Regions from separate parts of the Pseudarthrobacter sp. BIM B-2242 genome, predicted to be linked through region 2. Evidence: riboswitches for the same ligand, from Rfam matches in the RefSeq annotation. Region 2 holds a riboswitch; each other region holds the start of a gene.
What was found. A riboswitch is a leader RNA that binds a small molecule or an ion and turns the genes downstream of it on or off. The one in region 2 is predicted to bind S-adenosylmethionine.
Positions count from the first base shown of each region.

Region 1 (10,094 bases), 1.3 Mb from region 2:
TGGCATCGGCCGCCAGGCCCAGGACGACGTCGCTGCCCGTTCCCATCAACGGGCCGAAGCCGCCCGGACGGCCGGGTACCTGGCCGAGGAGATCGCTCCGGTGGAGGTCCCGCAGCGCCGCGGCGCCGCCGTCGTGATTGATACAGACGAAGGGATCAGGCCGGGCACGACGCCCGAGACCCTCGCGGCGCTGAAACCCGCCTTCTCCACAGCGGACACCGCCACCATCACCGCCGGGTCCTCCTCGCCGCTGTCCGACGGTGCAGCCGCCGTGGTGGTGGCCAGCAAGGCAGCGGCGGAAGCGGCCGGGCTCAGCTGGATCGCTGAGATCGGCAGCCACGGCCAGACTGCCGGACCAGACGGCTCCCTGCACTCCCAACCTTCCCGGGCCATCGGGCGCGCCCTGAAACTCGAGGGCCTGACCGTGGCAGATCTGGACCTCATCGAGATCAATGAGGCCTTCGCCTCGGTGGTGGTGCAGTCTGCGAAGGACCTGGGGATCGACGCCGAAAGAATCAACGCCGACGGCGGGGCCATTGCCCTGGGACATCCGGTGGGCGCCTCCGGGGCCCGCCTCGTGCTGCATCAGGCCCTCGCCCTGAAACGCCGCGGCGGCGGCACCGGTGTTGTGGCCCTGTGCGGCGGCGGCGGCCAGGGCGAGGCCCTGATCCTTAAGGCCTGACGCCCGGTCAGCGGGCTTAGGGGGTCAGCGGACAGCGGCTCAGGTGGGGATGATGCCGAACAGGACCCGCTTCTTCACCATCACCCAGAGAAGCCCCAGGATGACCGCATAGGCGGCCGTATTGACCAGGATGTCGCCCTGCCGCAGTGCCGGGATGTTGGCGATCACGGCGATGAGCACAACGTGCATGATGAAGACGTACAGCGTGGCCTGCCCCAGCGGAATCAGGAACCAGCCCAGGGCCCGTTCCACCGGCTTCCAGTACGCGGTCAGGAATGCGTAGGCGGCCACCACCAGGACCAGGACGTTGAGGAGCCGGCCGGGGTCCAGGTAGGTGCGGGCAAAAAAGGCGTCGTACATGGCCCGGTAGGCGGTGTCCGGAATGACGGCCAGGCGCAGGTCGAACCCGTTGGCCAGGTAGGGGTTGCACCAGGACAGGAAGGCGAAAACAAACGCCAGCACCGTGGACGCCACCACGACCCAATGATGCGCCGACAGCCAGGCGACGATGCGGCGCCGGTGGTAGCCCGCCACCAGGCCGACCACAAACAGGACCTGCCAGACAAGGAGCGGGAAGGAGTCCTCGAACTGGGAGGGCAGCAGCCTGACCCGGGTGGCAGCACCCGCGGCGTAGATCCCCAGCGTGCCGCCCAGAACCCACAGGGCCTTGCCGCGGTTGAGCGCGGCAAGGATCAGGGGGCTGGCCAGCAGCAGCACCACATAGAGGCCCATCACGTTGAACTGCCAGGGACCGAACTGCAGGAGGACGATGGCGGGCAGGACCTGGGCGGGCACCGGGAACTGCAGGAGAGTTTCCATTCCTGCATACAGGTCATAGGTCCGGCCGGCGGCGTTGTGCCCCGCGCCGCCCGTGCCCTGGTCAACGTAGGTGGTCAGCGCGTCGGTCTGGAAGAAAGGCAGCAGCGAGAGCAGGAAGACACCGATGAGGACCGCGAGGGCGGTGACGTACAGCTTTCCGGCCCGGCGGGACGTCAGATCCACCACCTTGCCGAAATCGTCCTTCACCCTCGGCCCGTACACCATCCCCACCACCAAACCGGAGAACAGCACAAACAGCTCTGCGCCGGAAACGAACCCCACCGTCTCCTGGGTCAGCAGCTGGAAAAGCGATGTCATGCCCAGGTGGTTGACCACCACAAAAACAATGGCCAGGCCCCGGAGGAGGTCCACCCGGGAATCCCGCTTGGACGGGTCCCCGTAGCCCCAGCCGGAAATCACGCCTACGCGCCGTGGCAACTGCCACAAGGCAATCAGGAGGATCACCATGGCCGCCCCGACACTCCAGGCAGCAGGCCCGGCCAGGGAATTGGCCTGCGTAGCCTGCTGCCCTCCGCTCACAACAGTGACCGGGCCGGTGGTCAGGCCGGACGCGGCCAGACTGTCGCCGGCAGCCTGCGCGATGCCGGCGTTGCCGGTAATTCGCCAGTCGATGCTGACCACCCCGGTATCACGGGTGCTGGTCCGTTCGTCCCAGACGACGGCGGCGATCCGGTCGAATTCGTCCGCTGTGGCGGCCGCGAGGGTCTGGTCCCACCAGGCCCCCTTGATGTCCGCTTCCGCAGCACCGCCTGCAACAGGGCTGTAAAAGGCGGCCGTCTGCAGGAGCATAGGTTTGTCCCGGCCGGCGGCGTATGTGGCGTAGAAATTTTCGCTCCCTGCCTGCGTCACCATCGCGGTGAGCTCACCGCCGGCGGGGAGGGTATTGACGGCGGCCTTGCCGCCGGTGTCATCGTGATAGGCCGTCAGCCCCACCCACTCCACCGCGTCATCGCCGGGGTAGTAGGGCGCGTATGCTGCGTCTGCACCGTTCCAGCTTCCGTCCCCGTTGGTGTCCAGCAGGGCGTATCCCTCGGACCCGGCGGCGGGGGCGTCCCGGTGGCGTTCAAACGGGTAGTCCCGCCCAAGGTACGGCTGCCACACCATCACGGTGCCGGCGTCGTCCGCGGTTTTGAACTCCGCAGCAATGGTGCGGAACGCTTCCTTGTAGGCGGCCGGCTGCTGACCCCACTCCACCCAGCTTGAGTTCATATCGGGGGCGAACCGGATCAGCAGCGTGCCCCGGAAAGCAGAGGCCAGCTCCTTAGCCTTGGCCGCGAAGGCCCCTGCGGCTGCGGCATCCACCTGGCCCAGCGCCATGGAGGGGCGCACGGTGAGCATGGCATGGGCGCCCTGCCCTGCAGCCTGGCCAAAGAAGTCCCGGACGTTCTGTTCCTCCCCGGACCGCACGGGCAGCGAGATCTCGTGGTCAAGCAGCGCGGGCGAAGCCCCCAGCCGCTCGGCAAATCCCGCCGCCGAGTCCTCGCCCCATTCAAGGACAGCTCCGAGCAGGGGTTTGCCCTCCTCCGGCTCAGGCCGGGCCGCGTGGACCGGGCCCGCGGAGAACAGGCTGATCAGGAGGAGCACGGCTGCAACAAGGGCGGCCGGCAAAGTGCTCCGTACGCCGGGCACGGCCGACGGCGGCACGCCCCTGTTTGCGAAGAGTGTTGGCATAGCGGTGTGGACCCTCCCCCAGGACGGCTTTTGTGCTGACGGCCGGTGCCGCCGCAGAAACTCTATCGGTCTTCGCAGGTGTGCCTGCTGATCGTCACCGCACCGCTGCCAAGTTCGGCGTGCCACGCTCCTGCCACAAGGTTCACGCCGTGTTCCCGATGCCTCGATTGTCCGGCCCCCTGGCCGGGGCTGGAGGCCCCGGATTGGTTACGGAACATGACGACGGCGGCGGTGCAGCCGGGTGCCCCGGATGTTACGTTTTTGGGGAGTAATGAGAACCGGCGCCAAGCCCTGACTGGCCGGTCGGCAACCCTCCCTTTCGCGGCGGGGTGCCTCAGGTGAATACTCGGCATATCGACATTCGAGCTGCAAGCGTGAGAGAAGGAGATCCGTCGTGTCTGACGCACCTGCCCCTGAAGAAAAACTGTCGTACCGGCTTGTGACCGGGCCGGATGACAGGTCCTTCTGTGAACGGATTTCCACGGCCCTGGCCGAAGGGTATGTCCTGCACGGCAGCCCGGCCGCGACGTCCAACGGCGGCCAGGTGATCGTCGCGCAGGCACTTATCCTCCCGTCGGCCATCGCCAGCGCGGATGCCGCCGTCGCCACCGCCGTGGATGACCTGTCCGCCAGCGAGGACCTCGAGTTCGACGGCGAGGGCCACGCATGAGCTACGCCGGAGACCTCACCCCGCACGAAGCGTGGGCCAAGCTGGAGCAGGGCGCCATTTTGGTGGACGTCCGCACCGAAGGCGAATGGGCGCACATCGGCATTCCGGACACAAAGGCCACGGACAACGATCCCCTGTTCATTCCATGGACGTTCGCCGGCGGCATCCCCAACGCCGACTTCATCACCGACCTCACGCAGCAGGCCCCCGAGGACAGCGCAACGGAACTGCTGTTCATCTGCCGCTCGGGCCAGCGCTCCGTCGCCGCCGCCATTGCAGCGACGCAGGCAGGGTTCACGTCCTACAACGTCCTGGAGGGTTTTGAAGGTGTGCCGGACCGTTACGGCGAGCGCACCGTCAACGGCTGGAAGAACAGCGGCCTGCCCACCAACCTGGGAAGCCGCTAGATGACCTTCAACGAAGAGGCCGCCGGCTGGAGCGCCGACACGCAGGCAGTCCGCGGCGGCCTGGACCGCACCAACTTCCAGGAAACCACCGAGCCGGTCTTCCTGAACTCCGGCTTTGTCTACGAGTCCGCGGCCGCGGCCGAGCGCGCCTTCACCGGCGAAGACGAACGGTTTGTCTACTCCCGGTACGGCAACCCGTCAGTGGCCACCTTCCAGGAGCGCCTCCGCCTGCTTGAAGGCACCGAAGCGTGCTTCGCGACGGCGTCGGGCATGTCAGCGGTATTCACCGCCCTGGGTGCCCTGCTGGCTGCCGGGGACCGCGTGGTTGCTGCGCGTTCCCTGTTCGGCTCCTGCTTTGTGATCCTGAACGAGATCCTGCCGCGCTGGGGTGTGGAGGCCGTGTTTGTGGACGGGCCCGACCTGGACCAGTGGCGCGAAGCCCTGTCGGAACCCACTACTGCCGTGTTCTTCGAATCGCCGTCCAACCCCATGCAGGAGATTGTGGACATCGCCGCGGTCAGCGAGCTGGCGCACGCCGCCGGGGCCACCGTCGTCGTCGACAATGTCTTTGCCACTCCCCTGCTGCAGCGCTGCGGGCCGTTCGGCGCGGACGTGATTGTGTACTCCGGCACGAAGCACATCGACGGCCAGGGCAGGGTCCTGGGCGGCGCCATCCTGGGAACCAAGGAATTCATCGACGGCCCGGTCAAGCAGCTCATGCGTCACACCGGCCCGGCCCTCTCCGCGTTCAATGCCTGGGTGCTCACCAAGGGCCTGGAAACCATGTCGCTCCGCGTGAACCACTCCTCCGCCTCCGCGCTGCGGCTGGCCGAGTGGCTCGAACAGCAGCCGGCCGTCAGCTGGGTCAAGTACCCGCTGCTGAAATCACATCCCCAGTACGAGCTCGCGGCCAGGCAGATGAAGGCCGGCGGCACAGTGCTCACCCTCGAACTTGCCGCGACGGGCGGCCGCTCGGGCAAGGATGCCGCCTTCGCGCTGCTGGACGCCCTGCGGATCATCGACATCTCCAACAACCTGGGCGACGCCAAGTCGCTCATCACCCATCCGGCCACTACCACCCACCGCGCCATGGGCCCCGAAGGCCGTGCGGCCATCGGGCTCAGCGACGGTGTGGTGCGCCTGTCCGTGGGCCTGGAGGATGTGGACGACCTCATCGGCGACCTCGAACAGGCGCTGAAGCAGGTCTAGGGGCGGGCCGCGCCGGGTGGCTCACCGTCGCGCCGGATTTCGAGCCGCACGGCCACCCATCTCAGCCGTGACTTTGATCGAGCCAAAGCCTTTCCGGAACGCCGCCGCTCCCGGCCCGCCTATGGCGGGCGTGTGGTGCTGCTGACCGGAGGCTCAGGGTTGGCGGAGCTGCGTGGATGCCGTCTCACGCACGGCGCCGGTCAGCTGGTTGAGCACCGGAGAGTCGATCTTCCAGCGTTGCCAGTAGAGCGCAACATCAACCGGTTTCCCGGGCGCAAGCTCCACGAGGCCCCCCTTCCCGACGTCGGCCATGCACTGCTGCTCCGGCAGCAGCCCCCACCCCAGACCCAGCCGGATGGCCTGCGCGAACTCGCCCGACGACGGCACATAGTGCCGCGGCGCTGCCAGGTCCGCGCCCGTCAGGCTACGGAAGAAACCGGTCTGCAGATCGTCCTTGCGGTCGAAGTCCACCACCGGCGCCCGGCTGCCGGCTGCCAGCCCGGGGCCGCCCGGCCACCAGCGCCGCACATAGCCCGGGCTCGCCACCGCCCGGTAGCGCAGGGCGCCCAGCGGCTGGACGCTGCAACCCTGGACGGGCTCCGGCGTTGCGGTGACGGCAGCCATCACCGCTCCGGTGCGCAACAGCCGTGCTGAATGCTGTTCGTCTTCCCGGTGGAGTTCAAAGCAGGTGCCGAGGTCGGGGGGAAGGCTGGCCAGCGCCTGCAGGAACCAGGTGGATAAGGAGTCGGCGTTGACCACCAGCGGGATGGGCGAGCCGGGTGTGGCCACGGTGCCGTCGAGCTCCTGCCGGGCATCCCATTCCAGCTGCCGCACCTGCCGGGCAAACCGCAGCACGGCCTCGCCGGCGGTGGTGGGGCGGACCGGGCTGGTGCGCTGCAGGAGGATCTGGCCGGCTGCATCCTCCATCGCCTTCAGCCGCTGCGAGACGGCCGACGGCGTGACGTACAGGCTGCGGGCGGCCGCTTCCAGGGTGCCTTCTTCCACCACCGCGGCGAACGTCCGAAGCTGCTCCAGCTGAAAGGACTTCATTAGCATTCCTTAATAGAAGTAAGAATATTTAGCTGGTCTAATTCTATGCCCCGCCCTAAATTGGAGGACATGGACTTCGCAGGACTGCTGGCACCGGCCGCGCTCGGCTTCGGCACAGGGCTCGCCCTCATTGTTGCCATCGGCAGCCAGAACGCCTTTGTGTTGCGGCAGGGTATCCGCGGCGAGCATGTGGCCGCCGTCGTCATCGTCTGCGGCGTTTCCGATGCGGTCCTCATCGCCGCGGGCATCGCCGGGGTAGGGGCATTGCTGCAGGCCAACCCGGTCATCGTGGATGTGGTCCGGTTCGCCGGAGCCGCGTTCCTGGTGGCGTACGGCGTCATGGCCGCACGCCGGGCAGTGCGTCCGGGCACCCTCACGGCATCAGGACGGCAGACCGCCGTCGGCCTTGGCACTGCCCTGAGCACGGTGCTGGCCCTGACCTGGCTCAACCCCCACGTTTATTTGGACACGGTCCTGCTGCTGGGATCGGTGGCCAACCAGCAGGCGCAGGACCTGCGCTGGTGGTTCGGCGCGGGCGCAATCGCCGCCAGCCTTGCCTGGTTCAGCGCCCTGGGATTCGGGGCCCGAATCCTGCGGCCCTTCTTTGCGAAGCCTTCCTCGTGGCGCGTCCTCGACGGCTTCGTCGCGGTGGTAATGCTCACGCTGGGGATCCGGCTGGCGGTAGGCGCCTGAGCGGCTCGGCTGGCTGCGGGCGGCTGGCTGCGCGGCTACCGCCGGGCGGCCAGCGCCGCGGCGAGAGCCGAGGCTGAGGCGGGGCTGCTGTCAATCCGCCAGTCCGTCTCCTTGGTGAAGTTGAACCAGACAAACCCGGTGACATCCGGCTGCGAGCGCAAGTATGAAACCAGGGCCGTGTTCCAGTCCGGCTTGTTCCCGCCGGCCTCAGCGCTAGCCGTCTCCGTAATAATGATCGGCTTGCCCGGTGCGATGGTGCGGAGCTGTGCCAGGTGCGGTCCGAACAGGGAAGACGGCATTTGCCAGGAACTCCAGGCCTGCGTGGTCCCCCAGTTGTAGGCGTCCAGGCCCACCGTATCCACGAAGGCATTCCCGGGGTAAAGCAGCGCGGGGTCCACGGATCCGCCGCCGTTGGGTGCCCATACCCAGTTGACGTTGGCGGCGCCGCCCGCTGTGACCAGGCCGTGGACATGCCGCCAAGCCCTGACGTAATCGCCGGGCTGGTTTCCGTTCACGGCCTCGCACCACGGATACCAGTCGCCGTTCATTTCGTGGGCGAACCGGATCATGAGCGGCCTGCCCCAGGCAGCAAGGGCGGTTCCCCACTGGCTGATGTAGGGGTCGAAGTCGCCGGCAGCGATCCGGGCCAACGAGTAGGCAGGCTGGGACACCCCGCTCCCTGCGATCCAGGGCTCCCACGTGACCAGCGGCGTCGCACCCCGGCTCACCACCGAGTCCAGTTCCGCCACGGGAGGAGGTTGGCGGAAATCTTTGTAGGACAGGACAATGCCAGGGCTTTCACCAACCAGGTCCGCGACGGCGTCAAGCTCCGCCCCCGCCGCCGCTCCACCGGGAGTGGCGACGCCGAAGCGGAGCAGCGGTGTGCCGGCAGCAGGGGCGCCGGCGAGGACAACGAAGGAAGTGGTCACCGCAGTCCTGCCAACAGCGACGCTCAGGCCGGCCTGGCCTTGGGCTGTTGCCGCGATGGTGGCCTGTGCACTGAAGGCCCCGGATTTTGTGGTCTGGAAGGTGACGGTCGCTGCGCCGCCGGTGACGGTTCCGGCGGCGGACTTGGGGAATCCTGATCCTGCCAAGGCAACCCTGGTGCCGGCCGGACCCGACGCCGGCGTGAGGCTGACGGCAGGAATTGGGGCTGCGGAGGCGCTTGCCGCGCTGAACCCGGCGTGGACAGCCGCCAGCCCAAATCCCAGCATGGCGCCGCGGCGCGTCAGATGTTCCATGGTCCCCCTTGTCATTCCGTGCGCAAATGGTGTTCCGTGCGCACAGTGACGCGCCGTTGGCCAATAGTAGCCAGCAGGCGGATCCATTGGGAATGGGCAGCGACGATTCGAACGGACAGGTCAGACCTGGCGTACCCGCAGCAAATCCGGTGCCTCATCAACGTCCGGAAGGCCGGAGGTTTCCCGCATCGTGATACCCACGGCGTGGGCAACGACGGCACCCAGCCCGCCGTCGTCGGGCGCTGATTCCAAGGCGGCGTCCCGGACCCGGCGCTGCTCGGCGGAGCCGGTGCCCCGCGAAATAATGTCCTCCACGCCTTGGCGGGCCAGCGACAGCTCGCCCTGCTCGGCAAGGACGGGCGCCAGGTAGTCCACGAGGGACCGGACCACGTCCGCCGCGGGGGCAGGCCGGAAGGTGCCAAAGTCCAGCAGTTCGCCGCCCATGCCGCTGCTGCTCGCCTGCCAGGCCGCCATCCGCAGCAGCACGGTGGGCACCGGCGCGGGTTCCACCCCCTCCCGCCATTCCCGGCTGGCCGACTCCACCAAAGCCCGCACCAGGACGGCGATCAGGGCCGCGTCCTCGGCCCGGAGGCAGACGTCGGCCACGCGGACCTCAACGGTGGGGTGGTTCCGGGACAGCCGGGCGTCGAAGTAGATCATGCCTTCGTCCAGCATCACGCCGCTGTCCAGCAGGCGCCTCACCACCCGCCGGTACTGGGAGTACGTGCCGAAAATGGCGGACGGCCCCGAGGTGGGCCACCGGTTCCAGGCCTGGGTGCGGTAACTCTCGAACCCCGTGGACAGCCCCATCCAGAACGGCGAGTTGGCGCTCAGGGCGGTGAGGACGGCCAGCTTGTCCCTGATCCTGTCCAGGACGGCAACGCCCTCGTCTTCGGACTCGATGTAGGTGTGGACGTGGAAGCCGCAGGTCAGCTGCTCCTGCGCGGTCAGGCCAAACCTCTCCAGCATGCGGGCGTACCGGGGGTCCGGGGTGGTGTGGCTCGCCAAACCAAACGGGGAGGTGGCCAGTGCGGCCACCCGGGCGCCGTACTTCCGGGCCGCCTGGTCTGCGAGCAGGCGGCCCGCACGGATCTGCGGCAGCAGATCGGAGTACTCAAGGCACGGCCGCGTCTGGGTCTCGATCTGCTCAAGCTTCAGTTCGGCGCTCAAGCCCATTTCGTCGTCGTAGGTGGCCTTGTTCCGGGTTTCCAGCGTTTGCTGGTCTGCCGGGGCGTCGTCGGCCGCCAGTCGATGCTCCGCGAGCAGGGCATCCGCCAACGCAAGCGGCAGCCCCGACTCTGGATCAACGATCAGGAGTTCTTCCTCGACGCCGAATGTTCGCATGTCTATATTGTGCGTCACGCGGCCAAGGCTGCGGCAGACCGGCCAGGGACGGGCCGCGCCCCTGGCCGGTCCCGGAACTTAGTCCTGGAAGTACTCCACCTTGGCGCCAATGGTGTTGAGCCGTTCGGCCAGGTCTTCGTAGCCGCGTTCGATGACGTAGATGTTTCGCAGCTCCGACACACCCCGCGCGGCCAGCATGGCCAGCAACAGGCAGGCGGCGGGTCGAAGGGCGGGCGGGCAGCCCACCTCAGCGGCACGCCACTTGGTGGGACCGTTGACGTAGATCC
Region 1 is NZ_CP061721.1:4,036,670-4,046,763, forward strand. It holds gene IDT60_RS18670 (acetyl-CoA C-acyltransferase) at 1-682, shown strand, start outside; gene opgC (OpgC domain-containing protein) at 722-3,193, opposite strand; SAM riboswitch class IV at 3,461-3,574, shown strand; gene IDT60_RS18680 (DUF1737 domain-containing protein) at 3,588-3,863, shown strand; gene IDT60_RS18685 (rhodanese-like domain-containing protein) at 3,860-4,270, shown strand; gene IDT60_RS18690 (O-succinylhomoserine sulfhydrylase) at 4,271-5,479, shown strand; gene IDT60_RS18695 (LysR family transcriptional regulator ArgP) at 5,633-6,529, opposite strand; gene IDT60_RS18700 (LysE/ArgO family amino acid transporter) at 6,599-7,222, shown strand; gene IDT60_RS18705 (glycoside hydrolase family 26 protein) at 7,258-8,463, opposite strand; gene IDT60_RS18710 (glutamate--cysteine ligase) at 8,584-9,807, opposite strand; gene IDT60_RS18715 (UDP-N-acetylglucosamine 1-carboxyvinyltransferase) at 9,886-10,094, opposite strand, start outside.
Region 1: another riboswitch for S-adenosylmethionine. It lies ahead of IDT60_RS18680 (DUF1737 domain-containing protein); the one in region 2 lies ahead of IDT60_RS12390 (aminotransferase class V-fold PLP-dependent enzyme).

Region 2 (10,094 bases):
GCTCACGAATTCGCACGTGGTGGCAGGCACGCGCCAGGGCCATGCCGCGTTCGCCGATGGCAGCCGCACCGACCTTGAACTGGTGGGGACGGATCCGCTGTCCGATCTTGCCGTGGTCCGCGGCCGGGCACCTAAAGTAGCGCCGGCCCAGTTCGGCGACGCCGAAACTCTGCGCGTGGGACAGCTGGTCATCGCGGTGGGCAATCCCCTCGGGCTGGCCGGATCAGTCACAGCCGGAGTGGTCAGCGGCCTGGGCCGCGCCATTCCTGTGTGGCAGGGCAGCAACCGGCGCGTGATTGAGGACGTCATCCAGACCGATGCGGCCCTCAATTCCGGAAGCTCCGGCGGGGCCCTCGCCGATTCGCACGGAAGGATCGTGGGGATCAACACCGCTGTGGCCGGCGCCGGGCTGGGACTGGCGGTACCCATCAACACCACCACCCGGCGGATCATTTCGGCGCTGTTGAAGGACGGCCGCGTCAGGCGGGCCTACCTCGGTGTTGTCAGCACCCCGAGCAGGCTCAGCGCCAGCGCAGTGATCCGGACCGGACAGCGGGACGGACTCCGCGTAGTGGAGGTGCTGGCCGGATCGCCCGCAGACCGCGCCGGCCTGCAGGCGGGCGACTTCATCCTGACAGCAGGAAGCCGCCCCGTCAGCAACGCGGAAAGCCTGCAGAAGCTGCTGTTCGCCGACGCGATCGGGCAGCCGCTGCCGGTCCGGGTGCTGAGGGACGGCAAAGAACTGGACCTTGTGGCCGTACCGGAAGAAATGGCAGCAACCGGATAATTGCTACCGGCGCTTCTTCAGGTGCGCCACCGGATCCTGTGCGCCTTCGACCGGGTTCTTCGCCTTTTTCTCGGCGCGTTTTTCCTTGATGGTCTTAACAGGCTTTTTGTTCAGCTGCTGGTGTGGTGTTTTATCCGGCATGGCGTGCTCCTTACAACGCGGGACCGAATGGTCCCACTTCGTAAAATACGCCTGATCCAACCTGAATGAAATGCCCGGAATCAGGCCGGTGCTGGAACGTCGGCGATGCCCACAAAGCGGGTCCCGACACCGTCGAACTCGCTCCTGATGAAGCCCGTCTGGAGCCGCGGCACCTCAGCAGGGGAGTGATGTTCGCACACGACGTACGTGAAGTCAGGCCACCATTTTTTGGGACGCGCCGCTTCTTCATAGCCGCAGACGGCGCACTCCAGGTGGACCCAGACGGGCCGCTTGCCGGTGCGGTTGGCCCGCGACTGGATAAGCCAGGCCGGCGGGTTGTCCAGGATTTCGCCCAGCTCGGCCTCGGACAGGCGTTTGGGAATGCCGTGGCGCTGGGCCATTTCCATCGGTACATCAAGGGCAATTGCCGCGTCACGTCTGCTAATCATCAGAGTCAACGATACGGGACGGGACCAAACCGGCAGGGCCGAAACCACGGCGCTCCGGGGAAGTGACCGGGCTTACGCGGCGGCCATGGCCATGCCGAGAGCTGCCGCAGCGAAACCTGCCGCCAGGTTGACGCCGACGTTGAGGGCGGCGGAACCGAACCGCGCCTCGCTCAGGAGGCGGACCGTGGCGGTCGTCCAGGAACTGAACGTGGTCAGCCCGCCGGCAAGCCCCGTCGCGACGGCGGTCTGCCACTCGGGTGCCATGCCCATCCTTCCGGTGATGCCGATGGAGAGCCCGATGATGAGGCAGCCCGTGACGTTGACCAGCAGCGTGGCCCACGGCCAGTGCCGCCGTTGCGTACGGTGCGCGAACCAGCTGTCGACGGCGAAACGCACCAGGGCGCCCGCCACACCGAATACTCCCACCAGGAGCGCGCCAATCACCGTATCGCCCCCGTCACCAGCACGCCCGTCACGACGCCACCCGGTCAGCCACACGCCGGCCCGTCCGCCAGCCACCGGCCGCGGCACCCAGGCCGAGCAGCAGGGACAACCCCAGGTAGGCAAGCCACGCCGGATGCTCGCCGGCACGCGCCAGCTGGTCGATCGAAAAAACTACGGCCGAGAACGTCGTGAAGGATCCCAGCAGCCCTGGCCCCAGCCCGGCACGAAGCCAGAAGGAAGTGTGTGGGCGGGCGATCCACAACGTGGTGAGGGTGGCCAGGACAAAACTTCCGGCAACGTTGATGCCCAACGTGGTCCAGGGGACGGCTCCCGGAAGGTCAGGGAAGGCGAGCCCCAGGCCGTAGCGGAGTTCGGTCCCGGCAAACCCGCCTACTGCCACGGCGAGCCAGGCACGCCAGCCCGGCATGGCGCCAGCCTGCTTCACTCAGCTGTCACCGATGGTGCAGCCGGCGTGGGGCCGGTCGCTGTGGACCCAGAGGGCAGCGGTGATTTCATCGGCGAGATCGTAGTCCCTCGTCCTGCCTGCGCTGCTGATCCGTACCACCAATGCGCCGCCGAATGGTTTGCGGCCCACAACCTCCACATCGGCGTCGAGATCGATTTCCTCGGCGGCGAGATACCGGAGCAGGTCCGGGTTCTCATCGCTGATCCTGGTGATCCGGCCCGTGTGCCCGGTGTCCAGTTCGCCCAGCAGCTGCGCCTCGGGCATCAGGACTGCCCCGTCCGCCGTCGGAATCGGATCCCCGTGGGGGTCGCGCTTCGGGTTTCCCAGTTTCGCCGCCATGCGCTCAATAAAGGTGTCCGACACCGCATGCTCAAGATGCTCGGCTTCATCATGGACCTCATCCCAGCTGTAGCCGAGTTCCTGGACGAGGTAGGTCTCAATGAGGCGGTGGCGGCGGACCATGGACAACGCCAGCCTGATGCCTGAAGCCGTGAGAGTGATGGCGCTGTAGGGTTTGTGGTCCACCAGGCCCTGGTCTTTGAGCTTGCGGACCATTTCCGAGACCGAGGAGTTTGCCACGCCGAGGCGCTGGGCCAGCTGCGAGGACGTGATGGGTTTGTCCTGCCACTCCGTGAAGCCGTAGATGACCTTGACGTAGTCCTCGATGGAGGAAGAGGGTGCGCTGGTCTTCACGGTTCCAAGCCTACCCGTTGGCCTCCAGCACTCACGCTTTGCGTGCCCGCCACGTCAGGGTCAGGTACGGCAGGGCGATGAGGTCCTGGGCGTTATGTCCCAGGTGCTCGTGCAGGTACCAGTCGAGGTTGGCCAGCACCTTGTTCCGGGTGGCCTCGCCTGCCCGCAGATAGTAGCTGCGCGACTTGGTCAGCTCAACGATGTCCGCTGTGCTGAGGCTGTCCTCCCAACGGGTCATGTGGCTTTCGAGGCCGTCGAATTCCAGGCCCACCACCGGCCGGAAGCCCGGCTTGTAGACGTCTCCTGCATGCATGATGCGCGACAACCTGTGCACCCACGGCACTGACGTATCCAGCTGGTTCCAGATCAGTCCCAAGGTTCCGCCCGGCCTGAGGATACGTGCAAGTTCCGTGCTGGCTGGCAGCGGATCGCACCAGTGCCAGGCCTGGGCAACGCTGACGACGTCGAACGCTGAGTCAGGCAGGCCGGTCGCCTCTGCGGTTCCCGGAGTTGCCGCGATCTCCGGATAATGCGCGCGGAGCTGTTCGAGCATATCGGCGGAGGGATCCACGGCTGCAACGCTCAGGCCCCGCTCCAGCAGGAGGGCGGCGAACTTGCCGGTTCCTGCTCCCACATCAACGGCATCACGCGCGCCTGACGGGACCAGCCAGTCCGCTGAATCGGCAGGGTAGCCGGGACGGACGCGCTGGTAGTGTTCGCCGCCGTCCTGGAAGCTCTGTGCGAGCTCCAGGCGGCGTCCGTGGTCAAGCCTGGGGCCACCCCGTGCCACGTGAGGCCTCCTTCAACTGATCACCATGGGTTTCCTTCGAATTTACCGCATGGCGGGGCAGCACCAGTCAGGGGCCGGAGCACTCACCCCGGGAACAACTCAGTCCGCAAACGCTCAGTCGTCCAGGCAAGGGGCCGCGCCGGCGGTGCCGGGCGTGTTGGGAGCCCAGTGGGGGTATACACGGGTGTCGTTGGCCGGAACCCAGCGGCCCGAATCCACCACATAGTCCCAGCCCAGGCCCGTGCGGCGGAGCTGTTCCAGGCCGGCGAGGAGCCGCTGGGCATCCTCCAGCCGGGAGCCCACACCGAAGCTGGCGCGCAGCGAACCGGACGGCAGGCCGAGGCGCTTCAGCAGCGGGTGCGCGCAGAAGCGGCCGTCCCGCAGGCCCACGCCGTGCTCGGCCGACAGATACGCGGCAACCAGTCCGGCGTCGTAACCGGCCACCGAGAAGTTCACCACGCCGATGGTGCCGGTGCCGGGGTCGGTGTCCGAGAAGATCTGGTGGACCGTCACACCGTCGATCTTTTGCAGCCCGTCCACCAGGTAGGACCGGATGCCCGCCTCATGGGCGTGCCAGCGGTCCTGGTCCAGCGACGCGATGACCTGCGTGGCGCGGGCCAGCGTGGCCGCACCCAGGACGTTGGGGGAGCCGCCCTCGTGGCGGGCCGGGCCGGTGGCCCAGCTGACGCCGTCGAGCCTTGCCTCACGGACGGCGCCGCCGCCTGCCAGGTGCGGGGTGCCGGCGTCGAGCCAGTCGGTGCGGCCCACCAGGACGCCCGCACCGAACGGCGCGTAGAGCTTGTGGCCGGAGAAGGCGAGGTAGTCCACGTCGTCGGCACTGATATTGATGCGCCGGTGCGGTGCGAGCTGCGCCGCATCCACCACGATGCGCGCACCGTACTCGTGCGCCAGGGCGGCGAGGGTGCGGACGGGCAGGATTTCGCCGGTGACGTTGGAGGCGCCCGTGACAGCGAGCAGGCTGACCTGGCCCTGCTGCAGTTCGGTACGGAGCGCCTCGACGGTCCCCGCGATGGTGGGTGCCGCTACAACGCTGCGGTGCGGTACTCCCTGCCACGGCAGGAGGTTGGCGTGGTGCTCGATATCGAGGTAGAGGACGTCGCCGGCGGGGCGTCCCTCCGTGTGCGGCAGGCACCCGGCGAGCAGGTTCAGCGAATCTGTGGTGTTCCGGGTGAAGATGACAGAATCGTCGGAGCGGCCGCCCACAAAATCCCGGACGATGTTGCGGGCGTTTTCATACACCGACGTGCTGATCTGCGATGCGTAGCCGGCCCCGCGGTGAACGCTGGCGTAGAACGGCAGGATCTCGTTGAGGTAGGCCGAGACCACCGAAAGGGCGGGGGCAGATGCACCGTAGTCCAGGTTGGCGTAGCGGACGTGGCCGCCCTGGATCAGCGGGGCCTGGATTTCGGCGCCGGTGACGGCGGAAAGGGGGCGTCCCGCAATGGCGGCCAGCTCGCTGGAAATGGCTGCGCTGGTGGTGTTCTGGATGGCGGGGGAGACGGTGGCAGTTGTCACGGAGACCTCACTTGAAAAGGACTCCCGATACCGGGAATCCGCGCTTGCCGGGTCCGTTCCGGACCGGCCTGGTCGTCACCCGGGGCACCCCGCCGCGAATGGAGGGTTGCCGGCCAGCAAACCGGGGTTTAGCGCTGGCACTCGTGACCTGTTAAAGAGCGTAGGACATCGCCGCCGCCGTCGAAAAGCCCAGCCCAATGTTAAGTACTTTGTTACGCGCATTCCGGAATTGGCGGATTAGCCGAAGATGCAAGCGGCGGGCACCCCCAAAAGGAGGTACCCGCCGTCGATAATTCGCAATTCCTTGCCTACAACAGATCGTCCAGGCTCGGGTTAAGCCGTTTGAGGACCTCGGAGTGCAGGATCGAGTTCGTGGCAAGCGCGTTGCCGCCGAACGGGCCGTCCTGCCCCTCCAGCGAGGTGAAGCGGCCGCCGGCCTCCACCACAATGGGCACCAAGGCCGCCATGTCGTACAGGTTCAGCTCCGGCTCGCAGGCGATATCCACCGAGCCCTCCGCCACCATGCAGTAGGACCAGAAATCGCCATACGCACGGGTGCGCCAGACGTCCTCGGTCAGGCCCAGGAATTCGTCAAGGTTGCCGCGTTCCTTCCAGCCGCCCAGGCTCGAGTAGGACAGCGAGGCGTCGGCAAGGTTGGACACGTTCGAGACACGAAGTCGGGTTGCAGCGGCGAGGGACCGGCCCATATACGCGCCCGCACCCTTTGCGGCCCACCAGCGTTTGCCCAGCGCGGGTGCACTGACCACCCCGACGACGGGTTCACCCTCGTCCACGAGGGCGATCAGGGTAGCCCACACGGGGACGCCCCGGACAAAGTTCTTGGTGCCGTCGATCGGATCAATGATCCACCGGCGTGATCCGTGTCCGGAGCTGCCGAATTCCTCACCGAGCACGGCGTCCCGGGGACGGGAACGGGACAGCTGGCCGCGAATGGCCTCCTCGGCCGACTTGTCCGCATCAGTGACTGGCGTCAGGTCCGGCTTGGTTTCGATGTGCAGGTCCAGCGCCTTGAAGCGGCTCATGGTCTGGTCATCCACGGAATCAGCCAGCACATGGGCCAGGCGGAGGTCATCGTTGTAGCTCGAAGCGGATTGGATCATGGTTCCAAACTACCGTCTAACGGCGGCGTGGTTGGGGAGGTCAGCTTCCTGGCGCTAGCTGATGCTGCCCAGTTCCTTGGTTTCCTGGCCTTCCAGCCGCGGGTCCGAGCCCAGCAGCCGCCGCAGGGACGTAAGACGGGCCGGTCCGGTGGGACCGGCCTTCCCCTCGGCCACCCACGAGTCCAGCCCGCAGTTGACGGCGGCGGCGTTGTGTTTGCAGCCCCGCTCGCAGGCATCCGTGCCCGGTTCCAGGTCCGGGAAGGACCGCAGGATCCGGTCCGGGTCCACGTGCGCCAAGCCGAACGAACGGATGCCTGGGGTGTCGATGATCCAGCTGCCCGCAGGCGCGCCCGTCAGTTTCAGGGCAAGGGCCGACGACGATGTGTGGCGGCCGCGGCCGGTCACCGCGTTCACGCCACCGGTCGCCCGTTCGGCGCCGGTAAGTGCGTTGACCATGGTGGACTTGCCCACGCCGGAATGGCCCAGCATGACCGACACCTTGCCCTCGAGGTACGCGCGGAGCTGCGAAACTGCATCACTGTTCAGGCGGGCCGAGAGGCCGTCATCGGAGCGGGCATCGATGCCCGAGGCCGCGGAGTCCGACGTGCGGCTGATGATTACCGGGAAGTCCAGGTGCTCATAGTTGGACAACAGTTCGGCGGGATCCTTGACGTCCGCTTTGGTGACGAGCAGCAGCGGCTCAATGCCGGCGTCGTACGCGGCCACCAGGGCGCGGTCGATAAACCCGGTGCGCGGCTCCGGGTTCGCGGCGGCCACCACCACAACCAGCTGATCGGCGTTGGCCACCACCGCACGCTCGATCGGATCCGTGTCATCGGCGCTGCGCCGCAGCAACGTGCGGCGGTCCTGGATCCGGACCAGCCGGGCCAGGGTGTCGGGCTCGCCGGAGACGTCCCCCACCAGGGACACGAAGTCGCCGGCCACCACGGGGGACCGGCGCAGTTCCCGGGCCCGCGCTGCGATGATGATCCGCTCATCGCCCGAGTCCTCGCCCACGACGGCGGTGTAACGGCCCCGGTCCACGGTAATGATGCGGCCCGTGACGGCGTCGTCGTGGCTGGGGCGGTCTTTGGTGCGGGGCCTTGAACCCTTTTTGCTGGGCCGGATCCGGACGTCGGATTCGTCCCAGGAATCAGTGCTGCGGGCCACCGCTGAAACCTTCCGCTCCGTCACCGGACGCGTTGCCCTGCGCCAGCATGTCGGCCCACATCTGCGGGAACTCCGGCATGGTCTTGGCGGTGGTGGCGATGTCCTGCACTTCGATGCCCGGCACGGCCAGGCCCAGGATGGCTCCGGCTGTGGCCATCCGGTGGTCCGCGTACGTGTGTACGACGCCGGCACGCAGCGTGGCCGGGCGGATCACCAGTCCATCGCTGGTTTCCTCGGCGTCGCCGCCGAGCCGGTTGATTTCGGTGACCAGGGCTGCCAGCCGGTCCGTCTCGTGGCCGCGCAGATGGGCGATGCCGGTCAGCCGGGATGGTCCGCTGGCCAAGGCACAAAGGGCCGCCAGCGTGGGCGCGAGCTCGCTGGTCTCGTGAAAATCAGCGCCCTTGATCTCAGGGCCGCCTGTCACTGTCAGTACGCCGTCAGTCAGGCTGACGGTCGCGCCCATGTCCGCCAGGATGCTGCGCCAGAGATCCCCGACCTGGGTAGTTCCTGTGGGCCAGTTCGGGATCCTCACAGTACCCCGTGTGGCCAAAGCCGCGGCCAGGAACGGACCCGCGTTGGAGAGGTCCTGTTCTATCCGCTGGTCAAAGGCACGGATGGGTCCGGGGGACACCATCCAGTGGTTGGGGACGGAATCGTCCACCGACACACCCGCGCCGCGCAGGACCGCCACCGTCATGTTGATGTGGTCCAGGCTGGGCACCGTGTCACCCGCGTGCTCCAGGTGCAGCCCTTCGGTGAACCGCGCACCCACCAGAAGGAGGGCAGAAACGAACTGTGATGATGCGCTGGCGTCAATCACCAGGTGGCCGCCCCGGACTTCCCCTGTGCCCTCAACGGTGAACGGCAGTGCGGAGGGGGTGCCGCCGTCGCCCGCTGTCACGTGCACGCCGAGCCCCTGAAGCGCCTCAATGATGGGGCCCATGGGACGCTTGCGCGCGTGCGGGTCGCCGTCGAAAACGCCGGCACCCTTCCGCAGCGCCGCAAGCGGCGGCACGAAACGCATCACTGTTCCAGCCAGGCCGCAGTCAATGTGCGTCCGTGACGACGGCGCCGCCTGGCTCAGGGGCGTCACCTCAAGGTCCGGCCCGAACGCCCCGTCACCCGGCACCTCGGTAATGGTGGCGCCCAAGTTGCGGAGCGCTTCGATCATCAGGGCGGAGTCGCGGGAATGCAGCGGCGCCCGCAGCCGCGAAGGTCCGTCGGCCAGCGCGGCCAGCACCAGGAACCTGTTGGTCAGCGACTTCGAACCAGGCACCGTGACAGTGGCGTTGATCGGACGGCCAGCAAACGGGGCAGGCCAGTTCGGAACTGTTTCAGTGGAAGGTTGCGGATCAGCTGCGGGCAGGGTGGAACCGGTCATTCGTCCTTACGCCCCCGTTGCGTGCACGGCGCGGCGTACGGCCTTGTCTGCCTCGTGAATCTTCTTGCCGGTGGTCTTCCGGGCCACCGCAGCAGTTTTCCGCGCGTCGGCAGCGATGTGCTCGGCGCGCCAGGCGAGGCCCGGCTTACCGGCGGTGTCCACGGACGCAAGCAGGGCGCCGCCGCTCAGCGAAACGTTCTTGAGGAGCTGGTTGCGGCGCGCTTCGCGGCCTTCCTTGGTGCTGATGTCCGCGCTGCGCCATTCCACAAAAGTGTTCAGCAGCGAAATGACAGTCAGCAGGGTGGCGGAGAGGCGGCTGAACTTGCCCAGGCCGAACAGAAGGCCGGCACCCACCTGCGTGCCGCCGATCACCCGCGCCAGCATTTTCTCGTCCGCCTGGAACGGCAGCGATGCAGCGGCCTTCTGCAGCAGCGGTGAGAGCTGCGTGGCGGTGTCGTCTGCGTTCTTGAGCTTATCCAATCCTGCGATGACGAAACTGGAAGCCAGCATGGGCCGGGCGAGGGTGCGGACAAAGGACATGAATTTCCTCCTGGGTGGACGAACCGCGTCGGGTGCGGCGGAGTCCGTTCTAGTCTTGCACTTTTGGGGAATATTTGCCTGCCGCTCAGGGTTATCGATTTCAGGTCCCCGGGACGGCCGTAGCCGTAGCTTGTTGGATTTTGCCTGGCACGTGCTGACCTGATTCGTGTTGGTCTTGATGAGAGTGGAGTCGCGCTTGAGGTTGTTGAAGGACGGGCAGGAAAGAACCGGGCCCTTGGTAATGCAGGCTCTGGAAACCGATCCTCCGGAGTATGGAACGCCGCGTGCCAAAGCCGTCACAGTAGACTTGGGCGCAATGAGTACCGTGGATCCGGCCCTTGAGGCCATGTATGAGGCCTCGCGACGCGGCGCCAAACCCAGTGACGTGCAGCCCGACGCCCCGGTGCCCGTACCTGACGAACCAGCGCCCGGGTCTCCGGCGGCAGAATCCGGTTCAACCGAGCAGGCCGTTGATATCGCCACTGAGTCGGCCGAAGAACGGCGCATCCGCTTTGAACGGGACGCCATGCAGTACGTGGACCAGCTTTACTCCGCCGCCATGCGTATGGCGCGGAA
Region 2 is NZ_CP061721.1:2,690,210-2,700,303, reverse strand. It holds gene IDT60_RS12425 (S1C family serine protease) at 1-787, shown strand, start outside; gene IDT60_RS12420 (hypothetical protein) at 791-928, opposite strand; gene IDT60_RS12415 (hypothetical protein) at 1,009-1,377, opposite strand; gene crcB (fluoride efflux transporter CrcB) at 1,450-1,821, opposite strand; gene IDT60_RS12405 (CrcB family protein) at 1,850-2,248, opposite strand; gene IDT60_RS12400 (metal-dependent transcriptional regulator) at 2,267-2,980, opposite strand; gene IDT60_RS12395 (class I SAM-dependent methyltransferase) at 3,012-3,770, opposite strand; gene IDT60_RS12390 (aminotransferase class V-fold PLP-dependent enzyme) at 3,885-5,306, opposite strand; SAM riboswitch class IV at 5,342-5,455, opposite strand; gene hisN (histidinol-phosphatase) at 5,615-6,427, opposite strand; gene rsgA (ribosome small subunit-dependent GTPase A) at 6,482-7,597, opposite strand; gene aroA (3-phosphoshikimate 1-carboxyvinyltransferase) at 7,581-8,978, opposite strand; gene IDT60_RS12370 (DoxX family protein) at 8,985-9,518, opposite strand; gene IDT60_RS12365 (sigma-70 family RNA polymerase sigma factor) at 9,760-10,094, shown strand, end outside.

Region 3 (10,094 bases), 1.3 Mb from region 2:
CAGCTCCTGAAGCTCGCCAGCCTGGTGGAAGACGGTGTGGAAGCCGCCGAGCTCATCAAGAACGGACTGGTCAAGGTCAACGGCGAGATCGACGAACGGCGCGGCCGGCAGCTGCACAACGGGGATACCGTCACGGTGAACGGGCAGACCGTGAAAGTCGTGGCCCCGGAAGCCTGATGCAACAGCCCGGCCCCCGGCACCATGCCGGGGGCCGCCGTCGTGCGTTCTGTAGTTACTTGTTCAGGACCTCATGGGTCAGGAACTCGGATACATGACCGATCTCCTGCTGGTTGATCCCGTGCCACATGCCCGTGTAAAGCACCTTCGTCAGGTGGACGTGCTTGCGCACCCAGCCCATGGTGTAGTCGATCTTGTCCGGTGTGATCACGGGGTCCTGCTGGTCGCGGCCCCAGAACAGCGGCACGGATCCGTCCAGTTCGCTGTCCCGGAAGGCAGGATCGCCGTCGGCGTTGATCACAAAACCGGACAGCCCGACGACGGCAGCGTAGTCCGCGGGCCGGTACCGGAGCAGCGTGGTGGCCATGGCCATGCCCATGGAGAAGCCGAGCAGCGTCACCGACGGGTGGTTGGGTTTGACGGAGTCGATCCAGTCCTGCACATAGCTGGCCGCTTCCTTCACGGCGTCGAGGGAGTAGTCGACCGACGCGGTCAGCGGGAACCACATAAAGCCAGGTCCGGTGGGCAGCGGCGCCCTGAGCGAGGCAACAACAAATTCCTGGGGCAGCATATCCGCCAGGCTCAGGAGGTCCTGTTCGTTGGCGCCATAGCCGTGGAGCAGCACCAGCAGCGGCCGTCCGGAGCGCTGGTCCTCGGGCCGGGACCACAAAACAACAGGGGCTGGAAATACTTGGGCGTCAGTCATGGTTTCCATTCTTACAGTTACCCACCGGTAACTACCTACGTTGGCGTAGCTTACGAACGAAGAGGCAGGATAGGACCGTGACTGACTCGAAAGCCCTGTATACCCCGGACACGGCCACGGAATCCCACCCGTGGAGCCGCTATGTAGCCATGGGAGATTCGTTTACGGAGGGCATCGGGGACCCTGAACCGTCGAGCCCGGGCGGTTACCGTGGCTGGGCCGACCGCGTAGCCGAGGAGCTGGGCCGTGGCCAGGAAGATTTTGCCTACGCCAACCTGGCCGTCCGCGGGCGGCTCCTGCAGCAGATCGTGGACCAGCAGCTCGCCCCGTGCCTGGCGCTCAAGCCGGACCTCGTGACACTTTCGGCCGGCGGCAACGACCTCATCCGGCCGGGCGGTGACCCGGATGCCCTCGCCGAGAAGCTTGATTCCGTCGTCCAGATCCTGGCGATGGGCGGCGCCACGGTAGTGCTGTTCAACGGCCCGGACACGGGTTCCTCTGTCCTGGGCCGGATCCGCAGCAAGGTGGCCATCTACAACGAGAACCTCCGCACGGTCGCGGCCCGGCACGACGCCATCATCGCCGACATGTGGTCGCTCAAACAGCTGAATGATCCGCAGATGTGGGATGCGGACCGCCTGCATTTTTCGCCGCTGGGCCACCACACCATTGCTGCCATGGTGCTCGATTCGCTTAATGTGAACCACACGCTGGAGCCTCTGCTGCCCAAGTCCCTGCCGCAGCGCACATGGCGGGAGGCCCGCTCCGGCGATTTGGTGTGGGCCCGCACCCACTTTGTCCCGTGGGTGGTGCGGCGGCTGCGCAACCGGTCCTCAGGAGACGGCATCACGGCAAAACGTCCGACGCCGGGCCCCGTGTTTGGTCCGGGCGTCCCCTTGGGTTCCGGTGAAGGTCCCCTGGGCACCACCGGAGCCCGCCGCTAGCCGCAGGCGAAGGATCCCCCGTGACAGATGCGCCACCGGCCATGCAACAGGATGAGGCTGTGCGTCGCCGGCTGCATGCGCAGTTGCTGCGAGGGTCCCGGGCTCAGTTCCCGCACGATGTCGTCCGCCACCTCCTGGCTGTCCAGGCGCAGGAGTTTCCCTACGCCCGGTGGAGCCTGGCGCAACGCACCCGCGGGCACGGAGTTGCCGGGGCGGCCGGGACCGCCTCCGCAGCGGATGTGGAGCAGGCGGTGTCAGACGGCCGGATCCTCCGCACCCACATTCTGCGGCCAACCTGGCATTTTGTGCACCGGGATGATCTTCGCTGGCTGACTGCGTTGTCAGCACCCCGGCTCCATCAGATCAATGCCGGCACATACCGGCGGACAGGGATCGACGCTGCTGCCGCGGAACGGAGCGGACGGGTGCTGGCCGACGCCGTGCAAGGCGGACGGCACCTCACCCGTGAGCAGCTGGCGGAGAAGCTGCAGCGTGCCGGGTTTTCGGCAACCGGCCTGGGCCTGGCTTACCTGATCATGCACGCCGAGATCAGCGGAGTATTGACCAGCGGAACGCCCGTGCGCAGTCCCGGTGGCGCCTTGAAACAGACGTATGCCCATTTCGACGAGCGCGTACCGGCCGGACCCGGTGGGACGTTGGACCGGGACGAGGACCTCGGCGAGCTTGTCCGGCGGTACTTTGCGAGCCGGGGTCCCGCCACGGTCAAGGACTGCGCCAACTGGTCCGGCCTCACCTCCACCGATGTCCGTCACGGCCTCGCGCGCGTCCTCGACTCGGCTCCGGCGGTTTTGGAGACAGCGGTGATTGACGGCGTCGTGCACTACGTGGCGGCGGGTACTGAAGTTCACGCGCACCACGGCGGGGCTGCGGGTGAAGCCCCGCGGATGGACCTGATCCAGTGCTATGACGAGTACGTGATGGGATATTCGTCAACACGGCACTATTTCGGCGGTACCGCCCCGGCGTTCCCGTTGGGCGGGGCACCCATGCACGTTGTGCTGCTGGACGGGCGGATGGCCGGCTCCTGGCGGCACACCCTGTTTCCGGGCCGCTGTGAATTGGACATCCGGCTGTTCGATCCGCCGGAACCGGGCTTGCGTCCGGACTCAGACCGGAGCAACGCCGTGGAGCGCGCGGTGCAACTCGCCGTGGAGCGATATGGAACATTCCTTGGAATCCCGGCCGTCCGGGTGAAGCCGGGGACTTAAGCCCGCCGGGGTTTAAGCTGGAAGGACACATATGAGAGGCGTTACACCGTGAACAGCTTGTTTTTCTGGATCATCATCCTGTCGTTTGTGATACCGATGGCGATGCGGATGTACCGGAAGTCTGTCAACAAACGGAACCAGGGCCAGGGCTTCTCCGGGGGTTACCCCGGCCAGTTCCCCGGCGGTGGTCTCGGCGGGGACGGCCAAAACCCGGGACAGCAAAACCGGCAGCCCCGCGACGGCTATACCCAACAGGACTACATGAGCGGCGGCTTCCGCCAGATCATGAGCCCGCAGCCCCTGCCGCCGAGCGAGCCGCTGCCTCCCATGAAACCCGTTCCGCCCATGGATCAGCAGTTCCCCGACCAGCGGGCAGAAGCACCCAAGGCGCCCGCTGCCCCGGGAACTCCTGCGCCGCCGTCGGCCCCGCAGGGCTACCGCGCCCGGAAGCTCGCTGAACTGGACCAGCAGTACAGCAACGGCGAGCTGGCCATGGAGGAATACATGAAGCGCCGCTCCGACATCATGAACGGCTGATCCGGGGCACGACGCTGATGCCGGCCAGGACGCTGAATCCTGCCGGAACCTAGACCAGGAACGTGCTCCGCAGCTGACTGCCCAGCTGGCCGATTTCGGTCAGGAAGCCGTCATGGCCGATGGGGGCCTCGATGACGTGGACGTCCACGTCACCCGGCAGCGCATCGGCCAGTTCGCGGGACTGCGACGGAAAGTACAACCTGTCGCTGTCCACAGCTGCGACGAAGAACCTGGCAGTAGCGCGGCTGAGCGCCTCGTCCAGTGAGCCGCGTCCGCGGGTGACGTCGTGGCTCATCAGGGCATCGGTCAGGGCGATGTAACTGTTGGCGTCGAACCGGCTGACCAGTTTCTTGCCCTGGTGGTCCAGGTAGCTTTCCACCTGGTAGCGGCCGCGCTCCCCCAGCGCTGCGGCTCGAAGCGGCGATTCCGGGAGCTGCGCCGAGCGCCCGAACCGGCCGTCGAATTCCTCCGCGGAGCGGTAGGTGATGTGGGCGATCCGCCGGGCCAGGGCCAGTCCGTCCTCGGGCAGCGGACCGCCGTAGTAGTCGCCGTCGTTGAAATTGATGTCCTGGCGGATGGCCAGTGTCTGGGCCTGGGCGAAGGCGATCTGTTCAGCCGTGCTCGCGGCCCCCACGGAAATAACAGCGCAGCGCTGCACCCGTTCCGGATAACTGACTGCCCACTCCAGGGCACGGGCTCCGCCCATGGAACCTCCCAGCACGGCGAACCAGCTATGGATGCCCAGCTGGTCAGCCAGCCGCGCCTCAGCGGCCGTTGTATCGCGCAGCGTCACCAGCGGAAACCGGGAGCCCCAGGGTTTTCCGTCCGGCGCCTCCGACGACGGCCCGGTGGACCCGTAGCAGCCGCCCAGAATATTGATCGAGACCACAAAGAACCGGTCGGTATCCACTGGTGCACCCGGTCCGGCGAGCTGTTCCCACCAACCGGGCTCGTCACTGTCGCCGCGCGTCACGTGGGTGCTGCCGGTCAGGGCATGCTCAATCAGGACAGCGTTGGAGCCGTCAGCGTTCAGCGTTCCCCATGTTTCATACGCCAGGGTGACCTCGGGAAGGTAACCGCCGGCCTCGAGCTGCAGGGCGCCAACGGTGGCATAGCGCACTACGCCGTTTCCGGGAGCCGCTGTTCGGGAGATGGTGATCGTCATGGAAAGGACCTCTTCTACGCGCTTGCCTGCCGTCAATTGACCGGCAGGCCAGGTCCTCACCCGGGGCACCCCGCCACGAAAGAGGGTTGCCGGCCAGCAAGCCGGGGCTGTCGCTGGCACTCATGACCTTCCATGAGTGTACGAAACAGCCCCGGCCTATGGCCAAGCGTGTGACTGGTTGTGACTTTCGGGTGATTACTCCCCGGGCCCGCCCCCGGTGGCATCCTTGGCCGCCCGGAAGCCTGCTTCGAGGTCGGCGATGATGTCGTCGATGTGTTCGATGCCCACCGACAGCCGGACCAGCCCGGGCGTCACACCCGCGATGGCCTGCTGCCCGGCCGAGAGCTGGCTGTGCGTGGTGGATGCCGGGTGGATGACCAGGGACCGGACGTCCCCGATATTGGCCACGTGCGAGTGGAGCTCCAGGGCGTCCACAAAGCGTTTGCCTGCCTCCGCCCCGCCGGCCAGGTTGAACCCCACCACCGCGCCGGTGCCCTTGGGGCCGTACTTGCGGCCCCGTTCGTACCAGGGGCTGGACGGCAGGCCCGCGTAGGCGACCGATTCGACGTCGTCCCTTGCCTCCAGCCACCGCGCAACGTGGACGGCGTTGGCGACGTGCCGTTCCACGCGCAGGCTGAGCGTCTCCAGCCCCTGGGCAATCAGGAAGGCGTTGAACGGGGACACTGCCGAACCGAGGTCGCGAAGCAGCTGGACGCGCGCCTTCAGGATGTAGGACAGGTTGGCGCCGAGCGCCCCACCGGCGCCAAGATCCGTGGCATAGACGAGTCCGTTGTACGTGGGATCGGGGGTGTTGAAGCCCGGGAACCGTGCGGGGTCCTTGCCGAAGTCGAACTTGCCGGAGTCCACGATCACGCCGGCGATTGCGGAGCCGTGCCCGCCCAGGTACTTTGTGGCCGAGTGGACAACAATGTCCGCGCCCCATTCGAGGGGGCGGATCAGGTAGGGCGTGGAGAGGGTGTTGTCCACGATCAGCGGCACACCGGCGTCGTGGGCGGCCTGTGACACGCCTTCGATGTCCAGCACGTCCTGGCGCGGGTTGGAGACCACTTCGGCGAAGAAGAGCTTGGTGTTGGGCTGCACGGCGTCGCGCCACTGCTCCAGGTTGTCGGGGTCCGCCACAAACGTCACGGAGATGCCGAACTTCTTCAGGGTGTGCGCCAGCAGGTTGTACGTGCCGCCGTACAGGCTCGGGCTGGCCACCACGTGGTCCCCTGCTTCGGCAATGTTCAGGATGGCAAACGTTTCGGCGGCCTGCCCGGAACTCAGCAGCAACGCGGCGAGACCACCCTCCAGGCTGGCGATGCGCTGCTCCACAGCGTCCTGCGTGGGGTTGCCGATGCGGGTATAGATCGGCGCAAGCTCGGCAAGGGCAAAGCGGTTGGCGGCGCTTTCTGCGCTGGGGAAGACGAACGACGTCGTCTGGTAGATCGGGAGGGCACGGGCACCTGTGGCGCTGTCCGGCTCCTGGCCAGCGTGGATCTGGCGGGTTTCGAAAGACCATCCGTTCGACATTCAATGCTCCTTGACGTGGTGTGGCACTGCTCGGTTGCGTTCAGCATAGGAAGACTTCCCGACAGGGAACATGATTGTGACGAAGGTGGTCAAAAGGCTGTCTCCGGTGTCCCGGTGCCGGATTTTCCTCAACGGCCGCAACACAAAATCCCAGTAAGGCTACCCTTAGCTGAGAGGCTCATCACAAAGTGCCAAGATGATGGCATGCGCATGGATCACGTCTCTTACGCCTGTGAACAAGATGGCCTCGTTGCCACCACCGAACGTATTTCGTCCGCCCTCGGCGTTGAAGCCGTGAAGGGTGGAGTGCACCCCCGTTTCGGAACCCGGAACATGATCATTCCCCTCGCCGGACACAAATACCTGGAAGTTGTGGAGGTCCTGAACCACCCGGCCTCGGACAAGGCTCCCTTCGGGCAGGCTGTCCGGGCACGGTCCGAAGCCGGCGGCGGCTGGATGGGCTGGTGCGTCGAAGTGGACGATCTCGCCCCCTTCGAGGAACGTCTGGGCCGTGCGGCGGTCAACGGCAACCGCAAGTTTCCGGACGGCCGCGAGCTGATCTGGAAGCAGATCGGCATCCTTGGCCTGATCGCGGACCCGCAGGTTCCGTACATGCTCAAGTGGGAAGGCGACCCCGCCCTCCATCCGTCGAATGCTTACGAAAGCAACGTCAAGATGAGCTGCCTGACCATCGCCGGCTCTGCCGAGCGCGTTACGGAGTGGCTCGGGGAACCCGTGGAGAAGCCGCTGGAGGACGTCGCTGTTGAGTGGGTCGCTCCCAAGGGCACCCCCGGCATCCTGTCCGTAACCTTCGAAACCGCCACCGGGGCCGTCACCATCTGACGGTTCCACCTGACCGAATCCCTACTCTCCCGGGCAGCGCCGCCCGGGCAACAACTTCGGCCGCCTTCAGCGGGTGTCAACGACGCCACCCGCTGACGGCGGCCGAATCGCTTTAAGCCCGGAGCCGCTTCTCATCAGTCCGGGCCGGCCAGCCCTTGGGTCAGCCCAGGCCCACTGCCCTGCCGAACAGGCTGAAGCCAACAAACGCCACGATGTCCAGCAGTGCGTGCGCGATCACCAGCGGCATCACCCGCTTGGTCCGGGTGTACAGCCAGGCGAACACCAGCCCCATCACCACGTTGCCGATGAACGGCCCGAAGCCCTGATACAGGTGATAGGTGCCCCGGAGCACGGAACTTGTGACTATGGCCAGGGGCATGCTCCAGCCGAACTTGCCGAAGCGGTCCAAAAGGTAGCCCACCACAATAACCTCCTCCACCACGGCATGCCGCAGCGCGGAGAGAATCAGGACCGGAATGGTCCACCAGTGGGCGTCCAGTGCGCTGGGAATGATGGCGGTGGTGATCCCCAGTGCCCGGCCGGCGGCGTAAAGGCCGAGGGAGGGAATCCCGATTAGTGCTGCAAGGCCCAGGCCCTGCAGCAAGTCACGGCCCGGCCTGGCGAAGTTGAAGCCGAGTTTCTGGAAGGCCGAACCGCCGTGTCCGTCCGCGCCAGTTCCGGGCTGCCGCTGGTCCGTGAGGAAATAGATGACCAGCAGCACGGGCACCAGGGCAAAGACAATGTCCAGCAACTGGTATGTGAGGTCGAAATACTCGCGGCTGCTCCGCGACTGGTTCAGTGTTGAGGTTCCCTCTGCCAGTGGCGCCCGCGACATCTTGTCGAGCAGTTGAACAACGGAGTACACGGCGGACTGACCAAGGGACAGTCCCAGGACAATCCAGACTTCGATCCGCAGCCGACGGCGGGAGGGAACCAACATGGTTCCATCTTGCCTGCTGTGGCTGGTTCTTCGCTGATTAGCGACAGCCCGGCCCGCCGGGCACACCCAAGTGAGAGAGCGTTCGCCAAAAACCCACATCAAGTGAGAGAGCGTCCGGAGTGGAGACTTATGCTTGGGGCTTATGAGCGCGCCAGGGAAAATCATCATGATCCGGCACGGCCAGTCCACGGCCAACGTCGATACCTCCATCTACAACAGGGTCCCGGACTACCGGATTCCGCTGACTCCGCTCGGGCTTGAGCAGGCCGCCGCGGCCGGCGAGAAGATCCGGCGGGAGTTGGACGGGCGGCAGGTGTGCGTCTATGTATCTCCCTATTTGCGGGCCTACCAGACCCTGGAGGCGCTCAACCTTGGCGGTCTCACCGAGCGGGTCATCGAAGAGCCGCGCCTCCGTGAGCAGGACTGGGCCAACTTCCAGATCAGCGGAGAAATTGAGGACCAGAAGGAGCTGCGCAACGCCTACGGCCATTTCTTCTACCGGTTCCGGGAGGGCGAATCAGGGTCGGACGTTTACGACCGGATTTCATCGTTTATGGAAACGCTCTACCGGCATTGGTCCAAACCGGACTACGCCCCGAACACGCTGCTGGTGACCCACGGGCTGACCATGCGGCTGTTCTGCATGCGCTGGTTCCACTGGTCGGTGGAGTACTTCGAATCGCTCAACAACCCGAACAACGCCGAGGTAAGGACCCTGGTGCGCACGGAACTCGATAAGTATGAGCTGGATATTCCGTTCACCCAGTGGGTGGAGCGGCGGGTGGATGAGACCGTCCTGGATGCGCCGCCGGTGTTGTACTAGTGCCGCTAACGCACTGGCGTGGCTAGTGCGGCGCCACAATCACTTCGGTGCCGTTCGCCTCGAACGCGGCCTTGTCCGCGGCGGAAATGCCGGAGTCGGTGATAAGCCGGGTGAAGGCGTAGCCGTCCATCGTCGCAAAGGCCCGGACTCCCACCTTGGAGGAGTCTGCCAGCACGTAGGAGACCCTTGCCCGGCTGGCCAGCAGGGCATTCACCGAGGCTTCGCCCTCGCCGGTGTTGGTGGGTCCCACCTCGGGGTCGATGCCGTTGACACCGATGAAAGCGATGTCCAGGACCACCTTCTGCATGATGATGTCCGTGTATGGCCCCACCAGTTCGTAGGAGCGGGGGTTGAGGATGCCGCCGGTCACCATGACTTTGATGTTGGGCCGGACGGCAAGCTGGGAAGCAATGTTGATGGCGTTGGTGACGACGGTCAGCGTGGGCTGGTTCGCGGGTGCGTTGAGGTCTTCGCGGGTGGCCAGGATCTGCGCGAGTGCGGTACTGGTTGTGCCGCCGCAGAGTCCGATCACAGCGCCTGGCCGGATGAGCGCCGAAGCGGCCTGGGCTATCTGCTCCTTCGCTTCCGCGTGGTCGTCACGGTTATAGCGCCCCGGCAGGTCATACGCGAGGGCCCCTATGGTGGCACCGCCCCTGGTCCTGGTCAACAGCCGCCGGTTGGCGAGGCTGTCAAGGTCCCGGCGCGCCGTGGCCGGTGAAACGCCAAGCTGCGAGACGATCTCATCCACCTCCACCTGGCCGGTCTTGGCGAGGATATCCAGGATGGCCGTCAGGCGGTCAGTGCGGGTCATGGGGGCCTTCCAGCATCAAACAATCACCGAAATGTGACGTTTTTGATCATAACAGAGATAAACAATCATCAAACGTCACTTTGGCTACCGCACCCGGACCCCTGCCCGCCACACGGCGTACGTGAGCGGCATGCCCGGACGGTAGGCGAGGTGCGTGGCGGAGGGAGCATTCAGCATCTGCACGTCTGCCCGGTGCCCGACGGCGAGCGAGCCCACCGCCCGTTCGCCGTCGGCGTCGTTCCCTGCCTCCCGGTGCAGCGCGAGCGCCCCGCCGTAGGTGGCGGCACGCACGGCTTCGTGGACACTGAGCCGCATCTGCAGGACGGCGGTGGTCACGCAGAATGCCATGGAGCTTGTGTACGACGTGCCCGGGTTGGCGTTGGAGG
Region 3 is NZ_CP061721.1:1,356,322-1,366,415, reverse strand. It holds gene IDT60_RS06265 (RNA-binding S4 domain-containing protein) at 1-177, shown strand, start outside; gene IDT60_RS06260 (alpha/beta hydrolase) at 233-883, opposite strand; gene IDT60_RS06255 (SGNH/GDSL hydrolase family protein) at 1,033-1,827, shown strand; gene IDT60_RS06250 (winged helix DNA-binding domain-containing protein) at 1,848-3,056, shown strand; gene IDT60_RS06245 (hypothetical protein) at 3,105-3,593, shown strand; gene IDT60_RS06240 (homoserine O-acetyltransferase) at 3,643-4,758, opposite strand; SAM riboswitch class IV at 4,772-4,886, opposite strand; gene IDT60_RS06235 (bifunctional o-acetylhomoserine/o-acetylserine sulfhydrylase) at 4,954-6,291, opposite strand; gene IDT60_RS06230 (VOC family protein) at 6,496-7,134, shown strand; gene IDT60_RS06225 (CPBP family intramembrane glutamic endopeptidase) at 7,295-8,074, opposite strand; gene IDT60_RS06220 (histidine phosphatase family protein) at 8,217-8,897, shown strand; gene IDT60_RS06215 (DeoR/GlpR family DNA-binding transcription regulator) at 8,920-9,708, opposite strand; gene hutI (imidazolonepropionase) at 9,793-10,094, opposite strand, start outside.
Region 3: another riboswitch for S-adenosylmethionine. It lies ahead of IDT60_RS06240 (homoserine O-acetyltransferase); the one in region 2 lies ahead of IDT60_RS12390 (aminotransferase class V-fold PLP-dependent enzyme).